DNA from 2 places in the Motilimonas thetidivivens genome. Region 2 is predicted to be linked to the other one. Evidence: predicted binding sites of a transcription regulator. Region 2 holds the regulator's gene; the other holds the start of a gene.
What was found. Region 2 encodes FliA, which starts transcription of late flagellar genes. Its sites were predicted from a motif close to CTAAAGNTNNNNNNNNNNNNGCCGATA; they were not measured.
Positions count from the first base shown of each region.

Region 1: ACK8OT_RS02940 (flagellar protein MotY) is a predicted target of FliA. The motif match lies at 4,360-4,386, and genes of this name have one in related genera.

Region 1 is NZ_JBKFDK010000002.1:168,284-180,118, forward strand. It holds gene pyrC (dihydroorotase) at 1-714, opposite strand, end outside; gene ACK8OT_RS02920 (FKBP-type peptidyl-prolyl cis-trans isomerase) at 875-1,351, opposite strand; gene ACK8OT_RS02925 (hypothetical protein) at 1,491-1,625, shown strand; gene ACK8OT_RS02930 (DUF2390 domain-containing protein) at 1,609-2,073, shown strand; gene ACK8OT_RS02935 (ABC transporter substrate-binding protein) at 2,135-3,334, shown strand; gene ACK8OT_RS02940 (flagellar protein MotY) at 3,422-4,291, opposite strand; gene rnt (ribonuclease T) at 4,455-5,105, shown strand; gene ACK8OT_RS02950 (Na+/H+ antiporter family protein) at 5,382-6,704, shown strand; gene ACK8OT_RS02955 (Grx4 family monothiol glutaredoxin) at 6,809-7,156, opposite strand; gene sodB (superoxide dismutase [Fe]) at 7,372-7,953, shown strand; gene olsF (bifunctional ornithine lipid synthase OlsF) at 8,220-9,938, shown strand; gene ACK8OT_RS02970 (Rdx family protein) at 9,960-10,244, opposite strand; gene folE (GTP cyclohydrolase I FolE) at 10,241-10,897, opposite strand; gene ACK8OT_RS02980 (hypothetical protein) at 10,959-11,114, opposite strand; gene moeA (molybdopterin molybdotransferase MoeA) at 11,262-11,835, shown strand, end outside.
Region 2 is NZ_JBKFDK010000001.1:90,530-102,364, reverse strand. It holds gene ACK8OT_RS00500 (chemotaxis protein CheW) at 62-1,012, opposite strand; gene ACK8OT_RS00495 (ParA family protein) at 1,110-1,895, opposite strand; gene ACK8OT_RS00490 (flagellar motor protein MotB) at 1,900-2,850, opposite strand; gene ACK8OT_RS00485 (flagellar motor protein) at 2,853-3,605, opposite strand; gene ACK8OT_RS00480 (protein-glutamate methylesterase/protein-glutamine glutaminase) at 3,605-4,756, opposite strand; gene ACK8OT_RS00475 (chemotaxis protein CheA) at 4,779-6,869, opposite strand; gene ACK8OT_RS00470 (protein phosphatase CheZ) at 6,879-7,631, opposite strand; gene cheY (chemotaxis response regulator CheY) at 7,641-8,024, opposite strand; gene ACK8OT_RS00460 (RNA polymerase sigma factor FliA) at 8,129-8,845, opposite strand; gene ACK8OT_RS00455 (MinD/ParA family ATP-binding protein) at 8,838-9,710, opposite strand; gene flhF (flagellar biosynthesis GTPase FlhF) at 9,715-11,118, opposite strand; gene flhA (flagellar biosynthesis protein FlhA) at 11,137-11,835, opposite strand, start outside.

The sequences.
Region 1 (11,835 bases), on a different contig from region 2:
ACTGGTCGCGGCTTCCAATAATGCTTGCTGATGAATGTTACGTTTAAGGATCGGCAAACAATAAAAATGCGGTTTAATGCCGCCCACGAGCATGTGATTGCGATTATACAGTAAATGATGAGCAGTAATGGTTGCTGCCACATTCTCGCTAGCCTGAGCAACGAACTCAGCGGCTTGCTTGGTGGTAATATGCTCCATCACTATTTTCAAGTTTGGAAAGCGGGTAACCAATGGCTTCATCACTTGCTCAATAAACACCGCTTCACGATCAAAGATATCAATATCATGATGTGTCACTTCGCCATGTACTAGCAACAACATCCCTACTTCTTCCATCGCCGCGATAGCATCAACAATGTTATCGACAGAGGTAACGCCTGAGTCTGAGTTAGTTGTCGCACCCGCTGGATAGAGCTTAGCAGCATACACCTTGCCACTTGCTTTGGCTTTACGGATCTCATCCGCTGTGGTGTTATCGGTGAGATATAACACCATCAAGGGCTCAAATGTCGCACTCTTGTTATGGCTCATAATACGTTCACGATAGGCAAGTGCGGCAGCTGTATCTGTCACCGGTGGCACTAAATTTGGCATGATAATAGCTCGCCCCATATAGCGGCTAATATCACGGGTAGTGTCTGCCAATGCCTCACCATCACGAAGGTGAACGTGCCAATCATCAGGGCGAGTAATAGTTAAAGAGGTAGTTGACATGATTTTCTCCATACGTGCATTTGCACCAAGTGTAATTTATAACGCGTTTTGAGTCATGATATGAGCAAAATAAGTCATCGCCAAGGTCAGCTAGCCCCAGCAGTAAGACTCTAAGCAAGGTTGTAAAAAAGGAGCCGCAGCTCCTTAATCTAATAGCAGATTAATGTTGGTGACCACCTTCACCGTGAGCGTGCTTATGCGCAATCTCTTCTTCGGTAGCTGGGCGCACGCCGGTTACCTTCATATCAAATGTCAGGGTTTTGCCAGCAAACGGATGATTGGTATCAACCGTGATCATGAATTTACCCACTTTTACCACAGTGACTTGGCGAGGACCATTGTCTGTGTTCACTTGCGCTATCATACCCGGTTGCCATTTATTAGCACCTTGAAGGTGTTTCACTGGAATACGCTGTAGCGCATCTTCTTGACGTTCACCGTATGAATCTTTTGGCGCTAAGGTAACCTTAACTTCATCGCCTTGCGCTTTCCCTTCAAGTGCTGCTTCAATACCTGCCAACATGTTGTTTTGGCCATGTAGGTAAGCAATCGGTTGACCATTGCTTGTTTCTAGCAGCGTGCCATCAGCGTCGGTTAACTCGTAAGAGAATTGTACTACGGTATTTTTTTCGATCATTTTTTCTGCTCTTGTCTGAAACCATTATTAAACTGCTGCCGACTTTAACAATCGCGCCAGTTTGACTCAAATTTATTTTAATAAACGGTAAAAAAACTGTGTAACATAGAGCGCAAAATAACATTGAATTAGGTCATAAATGAATAAAAAACCCATATCCGAAGAAGAGCTTGCATTGTGGATAGAGCAAGTGCACAACAGCAGTTGTTGCAGTGATATCGTGCCCGACAGGGAATCAGCAGAGCCCGAAACAAAAGATGACCAATCCAATTAAGGCGTTGTGGCAGCGCTGTGAGCGCCTCTACAATTCAAACCGGACGCCTTTGCTGTTAAGCCTGCAAGAAAGTGACGGGGTTAGCGTCAACTTACTTCTGCTGGCATTGTATTTAGACCAACACCATCTTCTGCTACCTCAAGCAACTTGGTATGAGCTAAACCAGCATGCTGAACAATTTGAGCGGCGTATTTTACGGCCCTATCGCCTGCGTCGTAAGCAATTAAAAGGGCTATCCTCGCCATGCGCTTATCAAAATATACTGATGCTTGAACTCGAGTTAGAGCGTCTTTTGCAGCAACAACTGGCATCGTTACTGCCCCAATCCATTGTTCAAGGCAATGCCAACAGCCAACAAAAAGCAGGAAGAACCAACAACCTTAACCGCTACGCTCACACTCGAGATCTCAGCTTAGCGCAATTAACCCCCATTTATTCAATAAATTAGCTACAATCATTGCGATAGCACTCGACACGGTGACAACTTAAACCTTACTTAGGAGTACAGCATGCGTTATCTCGTCAACCTGGTTTATTGTTTATGTTTATTATTAGGGCATCAGAGCCTCACTCAGGCCACAAGTTGGTCAGAGCTAGAGCAACAAGCCAAGGGCAACACCCTCTATTTTTATGCCTGGGGCGGCGCGCAATCCATCAATGATTACATTCAATGGGCAGCAGACGAAGCCAAACACCGCTATGACATTGAGGTAGTGCATGTCAAAGTGGCCGATACGGGGACGGTGGTTAACCAAGTTTTAGCGGAAAAAACCGCAGGCAACCTTAATCAAGGCAAGGTAGATTTGGTCTGGATTAACGGTGAAAACTTTGCGGCAATGAAGCAACAGCAACTGCTATTTGGACCTTTCACTCAACACCTGCCAAATATGGCATTGACCGACAGCAATGAAAAGCCTTCCATCGCCGCGGATTTTACGGTGCCGGTTGATGGGCTTGAAGCACCTTGGGGCATGGCACAATTGGTGTTTATGGCCGACCAGCAAAGGGTTAAGGAATTTCCTGATTCGATGGCCGCTTTACTCGCCTATTTAAAGCAGCACCCTGGCCAATTTAGTTACCCGAAAATCCCTGACTTTCACGGCTTAACCTTTGTTAAACAGGCATTAATCGAAACGACTCAAGCCAATCCGGCCCTTTATCAAGACGTCAGCCTAGCTGATTTTGATCAAGTAACGGCGCCACTGTGGCAATACCTAGATCAGCTTCACCCATTAATGTGGCGTAAAGGCCAAACATTTGTCATTAGCCAAGCCCAATTAAAGGCCAAACTAAATGACGGTGAAATAAGCATTGCCTTTAGCTTTAATCCCAATGATGCTGCGAACAGCATCAGTAACGACGAGTTACCCGACAGCGTAAGATCCTATGTCCACAGTCAGGGCAGCTTAGGCAACACCCATTTCCTTGCGATTCCATTTAATGCAAGCCAAACTGCAGCGGCGCAGGTCTTTGCCAATTTTTTAATGTCACCACTAGCGCAAGCTCGCAAAGCCGATCCTGCCATTTGGGGCGACCCCACCGTTCTAAGCATGGCTAAGTTATCGCCCGAACAACAGGCTTTGTTTAATCAAGCGCAGCGCCACCCTGCCAGCTTACCCGAACAATCATTGGGCAAAATATTATTGGAGCCACATCCAAGTTGGGTAAACCAACTTGAACAAGCTTGGCTGTCGCGTTATGGACAGTAACAAAGCTATGGTTAATAGCAGTTTCAATGCAAAAAAAGACCCGCATATTGCGGGTCAACACGGTTAAAGAATCAGGTAGAGAATGGCTTAGATTTCTTCGCGGCCAATGGATATAACCACTCTGCGGTTTTTTGGCCGCTGCACATCGGAGCGGTTATCCGCTATATGACGTTTTTCACCGTGACCTTCAACGGTAAACTTTGCCGGATCAACCCCTAGCTCGGTTAAGTATGTTTTAACGCTGTTGGCGCGCTTTTCAGATAATTGTTGATTGCCCCATCGACCGCCATAACTGTCCGAATAACCATCTATTAAAATGATATTCACCGCTTCATCATGGCGCAAATATTCCCCTATCATTTGCAATCTTTGCTTAGAATGGCGGGTTAATTCACTGCCATTTTTGACATAATTTAAAATACTGAATGAAATATCGTCAAAGCTATAAGGCAGCAAACCCGCAACACAATCAGTAAAATCTTGATATTTTTGTCTAAAATTAACCGCCGATAACGCCACTTGAGTCACTCGGTCACGGTTGTACCAGTCTTGGAAGATAAAGGTTGGAAAATGCCCGTCTTCTAGCTCATTGAGCATGGCCCAAGCGCTTTGACCGTTGATATAGCCGTCAAATCCTTCATGAAATTGAGCTAAGGTAATATCGTCAGCGGCAACACCGGGGCGCCAAGAGGGAGGCACCGAACGTAGCGTCACTTGGCGCGTGGCCGGTGTTTCACGGCGGCCGTCTAAATCAAAATCCAAATTAACGGATTTACTGGCACGCACGGTAAAACGAGCATGACCAAAACGTGGAATATTGTGATCTAAAGTACATTCGATTGGATTGGACTTGGTCACTTCCCAAATAGAGTTGGTAAGATCTGCTGTGTAAATTTTGTTAGATGCCAATGCTGCGGGCGACAACATTAACATGATCAGGTATTTCCAATTCGCCATAACTTACTGTCCACTTAATGGTGCATTTTGCGACAATATCCAGCCAGCTCAAACCAGCTTAATCCTTGTATCGGCGCTCTGAGCGCATCCTTTAATATATTTTCCAGCGACATCACAAAAATTCTGGCATAATTAGCCGCTTTTCCACTAGCTAGCTTTAACTATGACCCAAGAAACCAAAATCAGCGACTCGCTATTAGCTAAACGTTTTCGCGGCTATTTCCCTGTTGTTATTGATGTTGAAACCGCTGGCTTTAATCCTCGTGGTGACGCGCTATTAGAAATCGCAGCCGTACTGACGACAATGGATAAAGATGGCTGGTTACTGCCAAGCAAAACCTTACACTTTAATGTAGCGCCTTTTGAAGGCGCTAACCTTGAACCTGCTGCGCTAGAGTTTAATGGTATCGATCCGCATAGCCCGCTGCGCGGCGCGGTCAGTGAATACGAAGCCTTGCATGAAATCTTTAAAGTGATCCGCAAAGAGCAAAAAGCACACGGTTGTAATCGCTCCATTATGGTGGCGCACAATGCCGCATTTGATATGGGCTTTGTCAATGCAGCCATCGAGCGCACCGGACTCAAACGCACACCTTTTCATCCCTTTGCAAGCTTTGACACCGCCACCTTAGCTGGGCTAACTTTAGGCCAAACCGTATTAGCAAAAGCATGTAAAACAGCCAATATCGCGTTTGATAATAAAGCGGCTCACAGTGCATTATACGATACCGAAAAAACCGCCGAACTTTTCTGCTACATGGTAAACAAATGGAAAGCCCTAGGTGGTTGGCCACTGCTAAACAGTGAAGCTTAAGCAAAACACCGAACTAGCAATCAGTTTCGGATGGTAAAACATCATTTCTAAGGTGCCCAAGCGCGAAGAGCGCTAACAGGTAAGTCGCTTAAGCTGATCACGGGCACCTTGGGATACTACATTCGCCACAAAAACACTTGAGAATAGTCAAGAGTTGCATAATTAGTCAAAGCCTTCGCGTATAACTCTGATATCATCCACCACCTTAGACATTCCTCAGGAAAGAAAGCCAAAGAGCTTTTGCCCTGGACAACACAACATTTACAAGGACATTTCATGAACTCGGTTGTTATTGCCGTCAGCTTGATGCTGCTGCTTAGTTTACTTAGGATAAACGTGGTGGTTTCACTGACCTTAAGTGCTATCGTCGGCGGCCTTATCGGCGGTCTATCCATTAACGAAACCATTTCCGCTTTTAACGGTGGTTTAGGTGGCGGGGCAACTATCGCTCTTAGCTATGCCATGCTCGGCGCGTTTGCTGTGGCGATTTCACGCTCAGGTATTACCGACTTATTAGCGCAAAAGGTGATTAATACCTTTGGCGGCACCGCAAATGGCAATAATGTGTTTTGGTTTAAAACCGTGCTTTTTGCGGCGATATTAATGGTTTCTATCAGTTCACAAAACTTAGTGCCTGTGCATATCGCTTTCATTCCGATACTCATTCCGCCTTTGTTACACGTTATGGCGCAATTTAATATTGATAGACGCGCCATAGCTTGTGTTATTACCCTCGGTTTAACAGCAACATACATGCTGCTGCCGGTGGGCTTTGGTGGCATATTTTTAAACAATATCCTACTCACCAACTTAACCGGTAATGGCTTAGAAGCGCAAGCAGCTGATCTTCCATTAGCCATGGCTTTGCCTGTAGCGGGCATGGTTTTAGGCTTAATCATCGCGCTCTTATTTAGCTATCGTAAACCACGCCAATATTCGCTTGAAAAAATCCTCGCCGTTGAGCCAGAAAACAAACAGTTTAATCCGACTCATATTGTGGTTGCGATTATCGCTATCATAGTGGCGTTAACCTTACAGCTTTATGCTGATTCGATTATTTTGGGTGCATTAGCCGGCTTCACCATTTTCACTTTAGGCGGTGTAATACGCTTTAGCGAAACCCAAGACGCCTTTACCCAAGGGGTAAGAATGATGGCCATGATTGGCTTTATCATGATTGCCGCTGCGGGATTTGCTGCGGTATTAAAAGAAACCAACGGCGTGGCTACCTTGGTCAGCTCATTGGGTGAAATGATTGGCGAGAACAAGGGATTAGCTGCGATGCTTATGCTCATCGTAGGCTTATTAATCACCATGGGGATTGGCTCTTCTTTCTCGACGATCCCTATTATCGCAACAATTTATGTGCCACTGTGTATTCAATTTGGTTTTTCGCCAATGGCAACAATGGCACTAGTGGGAACAGCTGCGGCCTTAGGTGATGCAGGCTCACCCGCATCAGACTCAACCCTAGGCCCAACATCAGGCTTAAACGCAGATGGTCAGCACGATCATATTTGGGATACCGTAGTGCCTACTTTTATCCACTACAATATACCGCTGCTTATCTTTGGCTGGATTGCCGCGATGGTGCTGTAAGCGCCCCCTCACCCAATATGATAACCACCTACTGAAGTAGGTGGTTCAGGACTAACAAAAAAAGCACCCTAGGGTGCTTTTTTTAGCTATAACATATCGTCTACTTATTCAGCGTCGCTAGACTCGGCATCTGCCGTTTTCGCAGCTGCTTGTTTGATTAGTGGCTGTAGCTCACCTTGTTGGAACATCTCAAGGATAATATCGCAACCACCAATTAGCTCACCTTCTACCCATAGCTGAGGGAAAGTTGGCCAATTTGCATACTTAGGTAGTTCAGCACGAATATCTGGGTTTTGTAGGATGTCTACGTAAGCAAACTGCTCACCACACTGCATTAAGGCTTGTGATGCTTGAGCCGAAAAGCCACAACTAGGGAACTTAGGTGAGCCCTTCATATACAATAAAATCGTATTTTCGCTGATTTGGCTTTTGATCTTGTCTAATGTTTCCATTTTATCCTCACACTGCATTATTTTTTTGCTAGTTTACCTTAAAGGTCCAACACAAAAAAACGTAAAAAATCTAGGGTCTTTTGCCTAGTCTAAATAAAAGCGTGCTTGGCGTCACGTTGATCTAGATCAATACGCAAAAAAAGGCTAAAGTGTTGGCGTCTATTTTAATAACCTCTGATAAAAAACAGAGGGATAACGAGCAATGGAGAATAAAAATGGCTTTTGAACTTCCAGCACTTCCTTACGCGCAAGATGCACTAGAACCACACATCTCTGCTGAGACACTTTCTTACCACTACGGTAAACATCACCAAACTTACGTAACTAAACTAAATGGTTTAGTTGAAGGTACTGATCTAGCGAACAAATCACTAGAAGAGATCGTTAAAACTTCTGAAGGCGGCGTATTCAATAACGCAGCACAAGTTTGGAACCACACTTTCTACTGGAACTGTTTAAGCCCAAATGGTGGCGGTGAGCCAACAGGCGCGCTAGCTGATGCAATCAACGCAAGCTTTGGTTCATTTGCTCAATTCCAAGCGGAATTAAACGACAAAGCTGTAAACAACTTTGGTTCTTCATGGACTTGGTTAGTGAAAAATGCTGACGGCAGCCTAGCTATCGTTAACACTTCTAACGCAGCGACTCCACTAACTGACGCAAGCGTTACCCCAATCCTAACCGTGGATCTATGGGAGCACGCGTACTACATCGATTACCGTAACGTACGTCCAGATTACCTAAAAGCGTTCTGGGCACTGGTTAACTGGGAATTTGCTGCGGCAAACTTCGCATAATCAGCTCTATCGATTAGTCGTCAATCTCTATACCCAGCTTTTGCTGGGTATTTTTTTGCCCTTTTATCGCTATTCATAGCAACAGCTATTGCTCGTTAATTCATCGCTCCACGCCTTCGTTACGTCATTAATGTGCCACATTTCTGACAAGCTAGTGTCACATCCTCGCTTTATTTTTGAACTATTGAGCTAAAACTTCACTGCCATTGTCATCATCTTGTATTGGCGCCAAGTCATCGCTCACTTACCCAATAGAAGGATGTCTTATGTTTTCAGTCGATCAAGTCGTCAACCAACACTTTCCCCAAATCAATAATAAACCTTGGTTACGAAAACCTATCACCTTCTTTTTACGTCGCCTATTACACGAAAAAGAGTTTATTGAATTTGGTCAACAATACCCACACCTAACGGGTTTTGACTTCGTTGAAAAGGTACTGGATTATTTTGACTTTAGTTACCGAACCACAGATAGGGAAATGGATCGCATCCCCGTATCTGGTAAGGTCGTTATCGTTGCCAACCATCCTATCGGCTCACTTGATGGCTTAGCACTGCTGCAATTTATCCATCGTTTGCGCCCCGATGTCAAAGTGGTTGCCAATGAACTACTGATGTCTATTGAGCCTTTGCGCTCGACTTTACTCCCAGTCAATAATATGGGCGGCATGACGGTTAAAGAAAATCTGCAAAACATTCACAATCACCTGCAACAAGAAGGCGCACTCATTATTTTTCCAGCAGGTGAAGTTTCAAGACTAAGACCCACAGGCATCAAAGACATAAAATGGAACAGCGGCTTTCTAAGAATTGCCAGTCGCGCTCAAGCGCCCATATTACCGATTCATATTCAAGCCCGTAACTCAGCACTATTTTATGGTACATCAATGCTTTACAAGCCTTTAGCGACGCTATTACTGGTTAAAGAAATGTTTAAGCAAAATGCTAATACGGTGAAAATGACGGTGGGTAAAATGGTCCCTTATGACAGTTACCAAGGGGATCAAATATCCACCAGCGCCAAGGTAAAATTATTACAAAAACAAACTTACCGCTTGGCCAAAGGCAAGAATGGCTATTTTCGTACCGAATCCCCCATCGCGCATCCTGAGCCACGCATCGCGCTAAAACAAGCCATCGAGCAATGTGAATTACTGGGCTCTACCCCCGACAATAAACAAATCTATTTGTATCAACATCAGCAAAGCTCGCCGATTTTAAGAGAGCTAGGCCGACTCCGTGAAGTCTCCTTTCGCGCCGTGGGTGAAGGTACCGGAACTAAACGCGATATTGACCACTATGACAGCCACTACCTGCATTTGATTTTATGGGATGCCCAAGAGCTGGAGATAGCCGGCGCATACCGCTTTGCCAAAGCCGATCAGGTATTGGAGCAACATGGCTGTGAAGGACTTTACAGCCAATCCCTGTTCCAATATCAACCAGCCATGCAACCTTATTTTGCACAAGGCTTAGAATTAGGTCGTAGTTTTGTGCAACCCAAATACTGGGGTCGACGCAGTTTAGATTATTTATGGTTAGGCATAGGCGCGTTTATCGCTAAAAATCCGCACTATCGCTATTTATTTGGCCCAGTGAGTCTGAGTGACAGCTTACCGAAAAATGCCAAAGATTTATTAATCTATTTTTACCTACTGTATTTTCCAGCGGGTGAAGAGTTAGCAAATGCCAGAGTACCCTACCAAGTTCCAGAGAATTTACTGTCAGATTTAGGTGTTGAGTTTGTCGGCAACGACTACAAACAAGATTTCATCACCTTGAAGGCCGTATTAGACAATATGGGCGCGGCGATCCCCACCCTCTACAAACAATATAGTGAGGTGTGTGATCCTGAAGGGGTTAAGTTCATTGATTTTAGTGTTGATGCGGACTTTAGTAACTGCATTGATGGCTTAGTACTGGTTGATCTAAACCAACTAAAAGCGAATAAACGCCAACGGTATATCAATTCGCACTTGAACTAGTTTGTGCGTCCAGCGACAAGCTTACTTGTCGCTGTGACCAAGATCTCGCTCGGGAAATAGCACATCCCGTACGCGTTGTTTAAGCACTTTTGCTTCGGGAAAGCCCTCGTCTTGCACTCGACACCACACTAACTGGTCATTAACAAAAATGCGAAACTCCCCTTTATCACCTGGGGCTAAAGCGACTTCCCCTAAATCATCGGCAAAGGTCGACAATAATTCTTGAGACAGCCAGCTTGCACGCAATAGCCAACGACACAAGTTACAATAGCGGATCACAATTCGAGGCTTAGCTAGCTCGCTCACTTACGGATCCCCATCATAAACTCATGACGCGTTTCAGGTTTTGACTTGAAATTTCCGCCAAGGGCGGTGGTGCGAGTATGGCTTGATTCATCTTGAACACCGCGGGCTTTAACACAGTAATGCACCGCATCGATAGTGACTGCGACATTGTCTGTTTCAAGTAAGGCTTGCAACGCACATAAAATTTGTTGGGTCATGCGCTCTTGTACCTGAGGTCGGCTAGCAAAAAAGCGTACGATGCGATTGATTTTTGATAAGCCGATAACCTTGGTTTTCGGAATATAAGCGACGGTAGCACGGCCATCGATAGTGACAAAATGGTGCTCACAGGTACTGGTTAAGGCAATATCTGAAACCTGCACCATTTCATCTACTTTCATCTTATTTTCAATCACAGTTATTTTTGGAAAACTGCGATAATCAAGCCCAGAAAAAATTTCGTCTATATACATTTTAGCAATGCGGTGAGGGGTTTCTGCTAGGCTATCATCGCTTAAGTCCAACCCCATCAGATTCATAATGGCGCTAAAATGCTGCTCTATCTGGCGCTTTTTATCGTCATTGGTTAATCCCGTTTCAACTAACGGGGTTTCAAGACCTCGGCTTACCAAAGCATCACGTACCACCAAAGCGGCATGATTTATAGATGACATTCATTCTTCCTTCGCTGAACTAATCCGGCATAAATAGAGGTTTTCAGTCCAGATTGCAACTTTAACTTCCCGGCAACTGGCTAAAAATATCCTCAAGTAGGTTATCAAGGTACGCTTGTAGGTCTTGTTTGGATTGCTCACTCGGGTTTATTTCGGTGCTATAACCTGGCTGCTCGCTATCGTAAGCCTGGGTTTGCTGCATTTCTTCATGGTCCATAGCACTACCTCTTTGGTAAGTATTTACCTAAGTATAGCGAGACATTTAACATTTTATTGCCTTTGCGCTTATCTCGGTGAGTTTTGGGCGGCATAATGCTAGGGTATTACCTTGATTAATCACCCAGCCTTCAAAGGAGCTTAGCTCATGGGATGTTGCGATACACCTGGCTTAAAACCCATTGAATCGGCACTTGCCGACATGCTTGCCGCCGTTTCTCCTTGCACTCAAGTGTTATCAATCGATCTCGACCAAGCCATTGGTTATACCTTGGCCAGCGCAATCCATTCGCCCATGTCAGTGCCACCGTTTAACAACTCAGCGATGGATGGTTATGCGTTTCGCCAACAAGATCTTGAACAATATAAAACCTTAAACCTAGTCGGCAAAGCTTTTGCCGGCGCTCCTTTTACAGGTGATTTACCCTTGGGAGCTTGCGTGCGAATAATGACAGGAGCGCCCATCCCAGCAGGGGCCGACACGGTTGAAATGCAAGAAAACACCCACGTTGAACAAACCGCGCAAGAGCCTCGAGTCACATTCCAACAAAGCACCCGCTTAGGTCAACATGTGCGCCTTGCCGGAGAAGATATTCGCCAAGGTCAAACCTTGTTTGATAAAGGACACACGCTGCGCAGTCGCGATATTCCCTTACTGGCCTCTTTAGGCATTGCCAAACTTGCCGTATTCGCGCCGCTCAAGGTTGCCATTTTCTCTACCG
Region 2 (11,835 bases):
GACACTGATAATAATGATGTAAAAACTCATCCGTTATACAAAATATTTGATAAAAAACCGTTTAGACGCCTTCTATGTTCACACCGCGCGATAATAACTTCACTAATTCACTGACATGCAGCAAAGCGCACATCTTCTTTTTAACCATGCCGGCGAGCCAAGGCCGTTTACCCTCTTGATTGCGCCACTTAACCTGATCTTTGGTTAGTTTTTCTGTGCCTATTAAATTACAGCAACTTAACCCCCACTGAGTATCCCCCAATAAGATAAGATACTTATAATCAACCTCATCCGGAGCGTTGTCGGTCATCACCCATTTTGCTGTGTCGACAACATTCAGCTTTTTCTCGCGCTGGGTCATGATCCCTGAAAACCAAGGCGGCTTACCAAAGATACTGGTGACGTTATCGATTTTGTGGATCCCTCCCAACTCCGTCAACAGCACAGCAAAAGATATGCCTGCAACTTCAAAAAATAGTGCTTGAAACTCATCTTCTGGCTCAATATTTCGCCAACCCGATTGCATGTTGGGCGGTACAGCTTCTTGAGTCGCGACTTGGGTTGCTATCTCTTCCTCTTGTACCTCAATTACCTCAGGCTCAGGCTCAGCAAAGACAAGTTCATCGGGTAATACTGCACCAATAGAAACTAAGCTACCTAGCTGGTCATCCACTTCTTCCAGTAATGAATCAACGGATAATGAAGGCAATGGCTCAGCCTGAATGAGCGGCTGCAGTTCAGGCTCAGCTGGCTTAGCCACATTATCAAGCAATCGCTGAATATGTGCTTCTGAGCGAGCTCCAGGGGCGGCATGCCTAGCAACATCGACCGGGCTAGGCGCTAGATAAGTAGTGGCAACAGTGCTAGTCGGTTCGACTTGGGATGGCAACGCCGAAGACGGAAAACCAGCCTCAGGGGCAGTATCAGAAGCGGAGTTGGATTCTGTTTTAGGCTCATCCAATAGCGCAGCAAAATAGCGCTCCATTGCATCTTCATTGGGCAAACGACTCATCTTTTTAGCCTAGTTCCTTTCATTCATAGAGCATCATCTCAATTGTTATGACAAAACGCCAGTCAAGCACTGCTAGCGCAGCAAATACTCATCCGAACTACTTTGCTTGTTCTTTGTTTTCTAATTGTTGTAAATGGTTAAGTAAGGTTTCATAGGCAAAAACCCCTCGGCAATTACGTGAATAAGCCGATGGCGGTATGTGTTTTAAACTTGCGTCTCTGAATTTAGTATCAATCGGGATCACCGAATTCCAAGCATCGGTTGGATGCTTATCTTTGATTGCTTGTAAGGTGCTTAACGACGCCTTAGTTCGCTTATCAAACATGGTCGGGATAACACAATATTTGAATGGTTTTGGTCTTGAACGCTGCATAATATTAAAGGTACGGATCATGCGTTCAAGCCCTTTCAATGCAAGAAACTCTGTTTGCACCGGCACCAAGATACGACTACACGCGGCAAGCGCATTAACCATCATCACACCTAATACGGGAGGACAATCAATTAACACATAGTCATAATCATTCTTAACCTGATCTAAGGCGCGTTTTAAAAATAACCCCATGCCTTCTCGATTCCCCAGCACCCTGTCTAAGGTAGCTAAGGCCATATTGGCGGGAATAATATCTAAACCTTCAAATGGCGTTTTTAAGGTATAACGTAGTACGGCCTCTCTGCTGGGTGAAGGTGTTTGAAATAATTCATACAGAGTGCCGTCGATTAAATCTGAGTCATAACCGAGATAACTGGTCAATGATGCATGAGGGTCGGTATCAATCAGTAATACCCTATGACCTCGCTCCGCTAGTAAACCAGCAAGTGAGATCACAGTTGTGGTTTTACCTACACCACCCTTTTGATTTGCAACTGTCCAAACGATCAAAGTGCTATTCCTGTCTTGTGGTAATTCGTAAGCCGCCGTTGGGCAGCTCAACCTCGATTATTTTACTCTCTTCGCTGTTATCGGCCGCTTCTTCTGAAAGTATAGGTTCATCAGTCGCTTCAGGAGGAGTTTCGGCTGCAAAAATCACATCTTGTGGCACTGGCTCGTAGGCATATTTTGACAAAGCGATAACCACGCGGCGATTTTTCCGGCGTCCTTCTTCCGTAGTATTGCTGGCAACGGGGTAATACTCGCCATACCCTTCCACAGCTAACCTTGCTGGATTAACCCCATCAGCTTCAAGCAAACGTAATATACTGGTGGCGCGCGATACAGACAGTTCCCAATTTGAAGTAAACACTTCGGTATTAATGCCTTGGTCGTCGGTGTAACCTCTTACTCGAAGGTAATTACTCACCGGTGTTAAGATGGCTGCAATCCGGCTGATTAACTCTCTGGATGCCAATGACACTTGTGCGCTACCACTTGGAAAAATCAAGCCACTGCTAATGTCTATGGTTAACCAATCACCATCTAAGGTGACACTCGCCTGACCATTTTCCAACTCTTTTAACAAACTCTCATTTAATTCCGTTTCAAGCGAGGTTAAAGGAGCCCCCAACTTGTTGCGGTCTAAGTTAGATAAGTCCTGTCCACCATCGACGACCGAGCCGGCATCTTCAAGTAATCCAGCGCCTTGTTCTTGGATTATTTCATCGGCTTCATTATCCAAAATACCTTCGGTATCTGAAACGTCTACATGCTTGGAAAACTCTTTAGTCGCCGTGTAGAAGTTCTCGATAACAACCTTGTACTTATCTTCATTTACCGAGGCCGCTGCATAAAGAACAACAAACAGAGCAAACATTAAGGTCATATAATCTGCATAGGAAACCAACCAACGTTCGGTATGATTGTGCTCTGGAATATGTTTTTTCTTTGCGCGCCTAGCCATGATTAATGGCTCTCAGTAGCAAAAGACTCTAGACGTCGTTCAATGACAAGGGAGTTTTCTCCATTGACGATAGCAACGAGCCCCTCAATCGTCATTTCATAATAAAGGGTTTGTTTGTAGTTAAGTGCACGCAACTTATGGCAAATAGGCAAAAAAACAAAGTTGGCAAAGCCCACACCGTAAATAGTTGCAACAAAGGCAGCGGCAATACCTCGTCCTAATACACTAGGATCATCAATATGAGACATGGCTTGAATCAATCCCAACACCGCCCCTATGATGCCTACCGTTGGGCTATAGCCGCCCATGGCTTCATAAACCTTAGCGCTGCGCTCGTAATATTCTTGTTTTAGATCGACTTCTTGCTCTAGAACACTGCGTAAGGTGATGGCGTCAACGCCATCGACTATCATCGACAATCCCTTACTGGTAAATCGATCCAGCTTTTTATCATCTATAGCAGCTTCGAGCGCCAAAAAGCCTTGGGTACGCGCGGTGCTCGCCCATTGCTTTAACTTCGCCATTTGTCCCTTTACCGGTAATACAGGCGGCGTAATTAGTTGAGGAAGCAGGCGTATCGCATGGCTAAATTGATCCGCCGTTGATTGGAACAAGACGGCGCCAATGGTTCCACCAAAAACGATCACAAAAGCAGCCAAGTTGAGGAGAAATGAAAGTGATCCGCCAGTGATCGACTCTGCGATGATAAGTGAGGCGAATGCCAAAAATAGACCAAACAACCCCAAAATATCCATTAGGTAAATTCCGTCATTATCCTAGCTGCCACCCGATCAAGAGGCAAAGATTCAGATGCAATGCCCTCTTTTGCGACCGCTTGCGGCATACCATAAACAACACAAGACTTTTCGTCCTGAGCCCAAATCGTTGCGCCCATGTTTTTCAACATGCGTCCGCCATCACGCCCGTCGGCCCCCATACCCGTTAACACAATCGCTAGTACTTTGCTTTGGTAAAGTTTTGCTAACGAGGCAAAGGTAATATCAACACAAGGCTTGTAATTCACCTTGTCATTGCCTTCCACAATGCGAATTCGTGCACTAGCACCTCGGCCTTCGACTAACATCTGCTTACCACCAGGGGCTAGATAGGCCTGCCCTTTAACGATGGGATCACCGTCTTGCGCCTCTTTGACTTTGATTTTACAAAGCGAGTTTAATCGAGCCGCAAAAGCCGCGGTAAATGTCGCAGGCATATGTTGGATCAATAAAATGGGCAAAGGGAAGTTTGCCGGTAGCTCAGTCAACACGGTCTGAAGTGCCACTGGGCCACCCGTTGACGTGCCGATAGTAAGGATATCGTAACTTTTACCGGTACGCTTAAAATGACTCGCAGGTGCAGCAGTAGGCTTAACTGGCGCGGTTGACGCTGAGGTGACAGCGCGAGCAGTCGGACTAGGGCGAACTGGAGCTCTTTCCAATGTCGGCCTTGCAGCTGATGTGCTCTGGCCCAAGGGCGCTTTCGCGATGGATGGACGCGGGCTAAAAACACGACGACGCGCAATCGCTTTAACACGTTGCTGCAACGTCTTAGTCGCTTCATCTTTGTCGCGAGCTATGTCTTCAAATTTCTTTGGTAAGAAATCCAATGCTCCCGCCTCAAGGGCTTCTAATGTTGCCGTTGCCCCTTGATGCGTTAACGAAGAGAACATTAAAATTGGCGTTGGCGTCGTAGCCATTATTTCGCGCACAGCTGAAATGCCATCTAAAACAGGCATTTCAATATCCATGGTGATCACATCGGGTCGAAGGCGCTGCGTCATTTCAACAGCTTCTTTGCCATTTTTGGCGGTATCGATTACCTCAAGTAATGGATCTTGGTTAATTATTTCACTTACTCGTCTTCGAAAGAAGCTCGAGTCATCTACCACTAAAACCTTAATTGACATCTACCTTCTCAACTTCGAAGTGTTATGCGTAATGCTTTAATAAGCTTGGAATATCTAAAATCAACGCGATACCACCATCACTGGTGATCGTTGCTCCAGCCATACCCGGTGTGCCTTGCAGTAAATCATCAAGTGCTTTGATAACCACCTCTTCTTGGCCAATTAGACTATCAACGACAAAGCCGACTTGTTTCATACCGAGTTGAACTATAACTACATGCCCCAAACCATCTCGTTTTTGCTTACTTGGCGCACCGCCACGAATCAACCAATCCTGTAGATAAAATAACGGTATCGCTTTGTCTCTGACGATCACGGTTAATTGACCATCAACAACATTAGTTTTTCTTAAATCTAGGTGGAAAATTTCATTAACATTAGTCAAAGGCAGCGCAAATGTTTGCTTGCCCACCAAGACCATCAAGGTTGGTAAAATGGCTAGGGTCAAGGGCACTTTGATCTCTAGTCGAGTACCTGTGCCTAGATTTGAATCAATATGAATAGCCCCATTTAACTGGGTTATACTGGTTTTCACCACATCCATGCCCACGCCACGACCAGAAATATCAGATATTTCGACTTTGGTTGAGAAACCCGGAGCAAAAATCAGGTTGTAGGCTTCGGTATTAGACATTCTGGCGGCAGTATCCGGATCAAGAATACCTTTATTAATGGCGATATTTTTTAACTTTTCAGCATCCATGCCCGCACCATCATCCTGAATAACTAACAGAATATGGTCACCTTCTTGCGATGCTGACAAGACGATTTGGCCAAGACGAGGCTTGCCATTTTGCTCACGCACATCAGGCATTTCAATACCATGGTCAACCGCATTTCGCACTAAGTGAACTAACGGGTCGGCCAAGGCCTCTACTAAGTTTTTATCTAAATCGGTATCTTCACCTTCAAGGGTTAGGTTGATTTCTTTTTTCAAGGTTCGCGCTAAATCACGAACCACTCGAGGGAATCGACCAAACACTTTTTTGATGGGCTGCATGCGGGTTTTCATTACCCCACCTTGCAGATCGGCAGTCACGACATCTAAATTCGCAACCGCTTTAGCCATGGCTTCGTCAGAACTATTAATGCCTAAGCTCACTAAGCGATTTCGCACTAATACCAACTCGCCGACCATATTCATGATTTCGTCTAAGGTTCGCGTATCCACACGTACCGTCGATTCAGCTTGCGCGGGGGCTGGCGCTCTACCGGCCGCGGCTTTTTCAACCGGTGCTTTTGCTGCGGCTGGAGCTGGTGCAGGGGGTGGTGTAACAGGAGTAACAGCTTTAGGCTCAGACACAGGGGCTGGCGGCGTGGGTGCTGCTGGCTTAACTTCCGCAACCGTTGGGCTCTTGCCACTGCCATGTAATTCATCGAGCAAGCGCTCAAATTCATCATCGTCTATCAAGCCATCATCGGCCGCAGGTGCTGGGCTAACCGCTTTGTGTTGCCCCTTACCATGAAGTTCATCGAGTAAAGACTCAAACTCATCATCGGTAATATCACCCGAGCTGACTGCCGGAGCTGGAGCTGCTGCGGCAGTAGGGCTTTTGGCTCCGTGCAACTCATCAAGTAAGCGCTCAAATTCATCTTCTGTAATTTCATCGATGCCCGATTCAACTGAACTTTCTGGCTCGCTAACAGCCGCAGGTTCAATGACAGGAGCAGGTTCAGGAGCGACAACTGGAGCAACAGGCTCTTCAGGAGCAGGCTCAGCACCAGCAGGAAGACTTAATTTATGCAGCGCATGGATTATTTCAGGAGGAGCAGGAGTCAGGGGCTCACGAGCTTGGACTTGAGCAAACATTTCATTAATGCTATCCAAGGCTTGTAGTATAACATCCATTAATTCAGAATCGACTGCTCGTCCACCGTTACGTAACGTGTCAAACACGTTTTCTGCACCATGACAGCAATCAACCAACTCGGTAAGAGAAAGGAAGCCCGCGCCCCCTTTTACGGTGTGGAATCCACGAAAAATCGCATTTAACAGGTTGCTATCATCAGGTTGCTTTTCCAAATCAACCAGCTGCTCAGATAGTAGCTCCAATATTTCGGCTGCTTCTACTAAAAAGTCCTGTAAAATGTCTTCATCGACCTCAAAGCCCATGCGCTACTCCTAGAATCCTAAACTCGATAACAAGTCGTCTACGTCATCTTGACCCGAAACCACATCATCCCTTGTTTCTGGGTTCATAATGGGGCCTTCAGCCTCAATTCCAGATGAACGAGGGGCTTCGGCTTGTTCTTGTTTTGGTTTGCGTTCAATTTCACCAAACATCGTTAGCATTTCGACTAACTTAACTTCCACTTCTTGTACTAGCGCTATTACCCGCCGAATCATTTGACCCGTTAAGTCTTGGAAGTCTTGGGCCATTAGAATTTCGGTTAACAACTGCCTCAACTTATCGGCATCTTGTTCCGAATCCTTAAGGATCTTGTCAAGTTTGTGACACAGCTCCTTAAACTCAACCAACTCTATCTCGCGGTTCATCAAACTATTCCAACCGGGTAGAACTTGTTGAATATTCTCATTTAATCTATCAGCAAGGGGCAAACTCTCATCCACGGCATCCATGGTTCGATTCGCCGCCTTGTCTGTCATTTCGATAACATAGCTGAGCCTGTCTTTCGCATCAGGGATTTCACTATTCGCCAATTCCGATAACCGGTTGTCATTTTGAAACTCAACCAAAGAGTTATGCAATTGACGAGTCAACAGGCCCACTTGTTCAAACAAATCACTGTTAGTAGGATCAGACAACGCACCAGAAATCAAAGAATTTGCTTGCTCAACCTCGCCAAGCTCCAGTAGTTCCACTAAATGCCGTGCTTGCTCAAGCGAAAGCAAAGCTCCGTTGGTGTCTGTCATCACGCCTCCTTATTGAAGCCGTTCAAAAATTTTATCGAGCTTCTCTTTTAAGGTTGCTGCAGTAAAAGGCTTAACGATATAGCCATTAACACCAGCTTGAGCAGCTTCAATGATCTGTTCACGCTTAGCTTCTGCGGTTACCATTAACACAGGCAAATGACGTAGGTTTTCGTCTTTGCGAACCTCTTTTAATAGGTCGATACCTTGCATTCCCGGCATATTCCAGTCAGTAACTAGAAATTCAAAGTCGCCATTTTTAAGCATCGGCAGTGCAGTACTACCATCATCTGCTTCATGGGTATTATTGAAGCCAAGATCGCGTAATAGGTTTTTGATTATTCTTCGCATCGTTGAGAAATCATCAACGATTAGAATTTTCATATTTTTATCCAACTTAATCTCCTTAAATGGCAGTTGGTTTGAACTCAACTCTTTGTGCTGAAATGTTATTTAGGCAACTAAAACCAGTATAGTTACATTTATGCCACAGTGACATGCTATCTTTGCCAATCAGTCATTCTCCCCTTAAGACGGTGGATGGCTTGACTGTGAATTTGGCTGACGCGCGATTCACTGACATCTAACACTTCACCAATTTCGCGTAAATTTAGCTCTTCATCATAATATAAAGATAATACAAGGGCTTCGCGTTCGGGTAAGGATTTTATACAAGTTGCGAGGTGATGCTGAAATTTTTCTTCATAAACACCATCAAGTGGTGAATTATCGAGCAATTCAACCGCTCCTACGCTGTCTTGTCCTGCTCCCAAGTCTTCTATGCCGATTAATTTGCCGCTGTTTACTTCACGTAGCATGGTGTGATACTCATCAAGAGACACCCCTAACCTAGCGGCAATATCGGCGTCTTTGGCGTCAATGCCTAACTCTTTTTCAACTTGATCTATCGCCTGAGCGATCATTCGGCTGTTTTTATGAACGCTACGAGGGACCCAATCTCCACGGCGCATTTCGTCTAACATCGCGCCGCGAATACGAATGCCTGCGAAGGTTTCAAAGCTAGCTCCTTTACTAGCGTCAAAGTTCTTACTGGCTTCAAGTAAACCAATCAAGCCAGCTTGAGTTAAATCTTCTACCAACACGCTAGCAGGTAAACGTGCAAGTAGGTGATGCGCAATCCGTTGCACTAGAGGTCCATAACGTTCAACCAGTTCATTCGGCTGAACTTGACTGGTGTAAGCGTGGACTTTATTCACTTATCTTCTCTCTGCTTTCGGCGCTACTATCTAATAGCTTCTCAATGAAAAACTCTAGGTGGCCACCGGGCTGATTGGGCACAGGCCATGTCACCGCTTTACTCGATAACGCTCTAAAGGCTAACGATGAAGGCGACTTTGGAAACGCTTCTACGACGAGCTTTTGCTTCCGTACCGATTGACGAACGTTGTTGTCAAAAGGAATACAAGCAACTAATTCAAGGGCAGTATCTAAAAATCTATCCGTCACACGCGTTAGTTTAGAAAATAGCTCCTGTCCTTCGCGTAAGCTACGTACCATGTTCGCTACAATTTTGAAATGAAATACGCCGTATTGGGTACTGAGTAACTTGATCAAGGCGTAGGCATCGGTGATTGAGGTTGGCTCATCACACACCACTACCACAATATCTTGCGCGGCACGGGCAAAACTAAGCACCATGTCTGAAATACCGGCTGCGGTATCAACCAACAGCACATCGATGGGAGTTTGCAGTTCACTAAACGCACGGATCAAACCTGCATGCTCGGCTGGGGTTAGCTCCACCATCGACTTAGTTCCGGAGGTAGCAGGGATAATTTTCATCCCTTGCGGCGCATCTATGATGACTTCGTCTAAGGTACATTCTCCGGATAAAACATGGGAAAGGTTTTTGGTGACACGCAAGCCAAGTAACACGTCGACATTGGCCAAACCTAAGTCAGCGTCTAATACCAAAACACGTTTTCCTTGAGCTGCCAGTGATGCGGCCAAGTTTAAGGTCACATTGGTTTTACCCACACCGCCTTTACCGCCGGTCACAGTGATCACTTTTACTTTATTATTTTTCATCATTCGCAGCCCACTCGCCTGATCAGTTAACATGGTTTTATTCATAATACTCCGAGGTGTGGCAGTCATCTGCTTCGCTATACCATTGATGTTGGTCTTTTGCCATTTCTTGTTCCATTAAACGCAAGGCACTGGATACCATGTATTTTGCGTTTGCAATTTTTATATCTTCGGGCACCCGTTGGCCATCCGTTATATATGAGATAGGTAAAGCATGTTTAATTGTAACACTTAGTATTTCCCCCAGACTCAAACTTTCATCTAGTTTCGTGAGAATACAACCAGATAACGGAATTTTTCTAAAATGTTCGATGGCTTCTTGTACAACTCGACGCTGCGATGTCGCTGGGATCACTAAAAAGCTACGGATCCTAACGCGAGAGTTTTTCATTAAGGTTTCTAATTGCTCTGAAAGCCTAACGTCTCGCTGTCCCATACCAGCGGTATCAATCAGCACTAAACGCTTAGTGCGCATTTGATACAAGATTTCTGAAAGCTCATCGGCATCTTTAGCAACGCGCACCGCACAGCCTAATATTTTACCGTAAGTGGCTAGCTGCTCGTGGGCCCCTATTCGATAGGTATCGGTGGTAATCAGACCGACTTGCTCAGCACCATGCTCCATCGCGAAACGCGCCGCTAGTTTGGCAATCGTCGTCGTTTTACCAACGCCAGTCGGACCAAGTAATGCCACCGCGCCGCCCAGTTTTAAAATTTCGTTTTCACCAATGGCGACTTGGTCTTCAAGCAGCTGGGACAAATACTGCTGCGCTTCATATGGTGTACAGCTTTCTGGAATACAGCTCGCTAATTGATCGGCAATATCATCCGAAAAGCCTGACTTATTGAGCCATTTAATTAACATAGCGCGAACCGGCTCTTTACGCTCGAGCTCCTGCCACATTAACCCTGAAACTTGATGCTCCAATAACTTGCGCAGCGAGGCCATTTCTTCACGCATGGCTTCTAACACTTTGTCATCTTTACTAACATGACTCGTGGGTGTGGCTCGCGCTCGAGTAGGCGCGGCTTTAGGTTTCGGTGCTTGCCAATTTTCTTGTTCCATTAACGTCGCTGGCTGATTGGCCTTACGCACGGGCGTTGGCTTACCTTGTTTAGCCAGTAAGGCTGATAAGGAATCCGCTAAGTGTTGACCCGATTTCGCATTAATGGTTTTTGCTTGTTGCTGAGCGGCTTGCGTCGTCGGCTGGGCTGCGCTACGAGCGCGATTTGATAATACAACGCTGTCTTCTTTTAAGTCGCTATGGCTCTTAGCCGCAGGTTTCACTTCAGATGCCGCTTGATAATCAACGGCCGCAACGATTTCAATGCCACCGGTGACTTTTTTATTTGACATAATGACGGCATCTGGCCCTAAGATTTCTTTCACCTCAGCCAGCGCAGCACGCATATCTTTTGCAAAAAAACGTTTAATTTTCATACTGCTGTCTCCTGTCGGTTATTGCCCGACAGAGTTAACTATTCTAATTTGCTTATCTTCCGGTACTTCTTGATAACTCAGTACCTGTAAGCTAGGAATGGTATTTTTAACAAACTTAGCCAAGGTTGTTCGCAACACGCCCGACGTTAGCAAAACAGCAGGTTGACCTGCAAGCTCTTGCTGTTGAGAGGCTTCAAATAATGCGTTCTGGATCCGCTCTGCGAGCCCTGGCTCAATACCTGCCCCATCGCTACCACCTGCCTGTATCGAGTTATGCAAAATTTGCTCCAACTCTGGCGAAAGCGTAATAACTGGGATTTCTGACTCGGCTCCGACAATATTTTGACTGATCATGCGTTTTAGTGCGATACGACATGCAGCGGTTAATACCTCTGCATCTTGGCTCTTCACGCCATAATCCGACAATGTTTGCACTATAGTCCGGATATCCCTGATCGGCACCCCTTCATTTAGTAAGCTTTGTAATACTTTGACCACAACCCCGAGCGGTAAAATATCCGGCACTAGCCCTTCTACTAGTTTAGGATGACTTTTGGCTAGTAAGTCGAGAAGATTTTGCACTTCTTCATGACCGAGTAATTGCGCGGCGTGATTTGTCAGTAACTGACTGAGGTGCGTGGCGACGACCGTCGCAGCATCAACCACGGTATAACCCATGGCTTGAGCATGTTCACGCTGACTTGGTGAAATCCATAA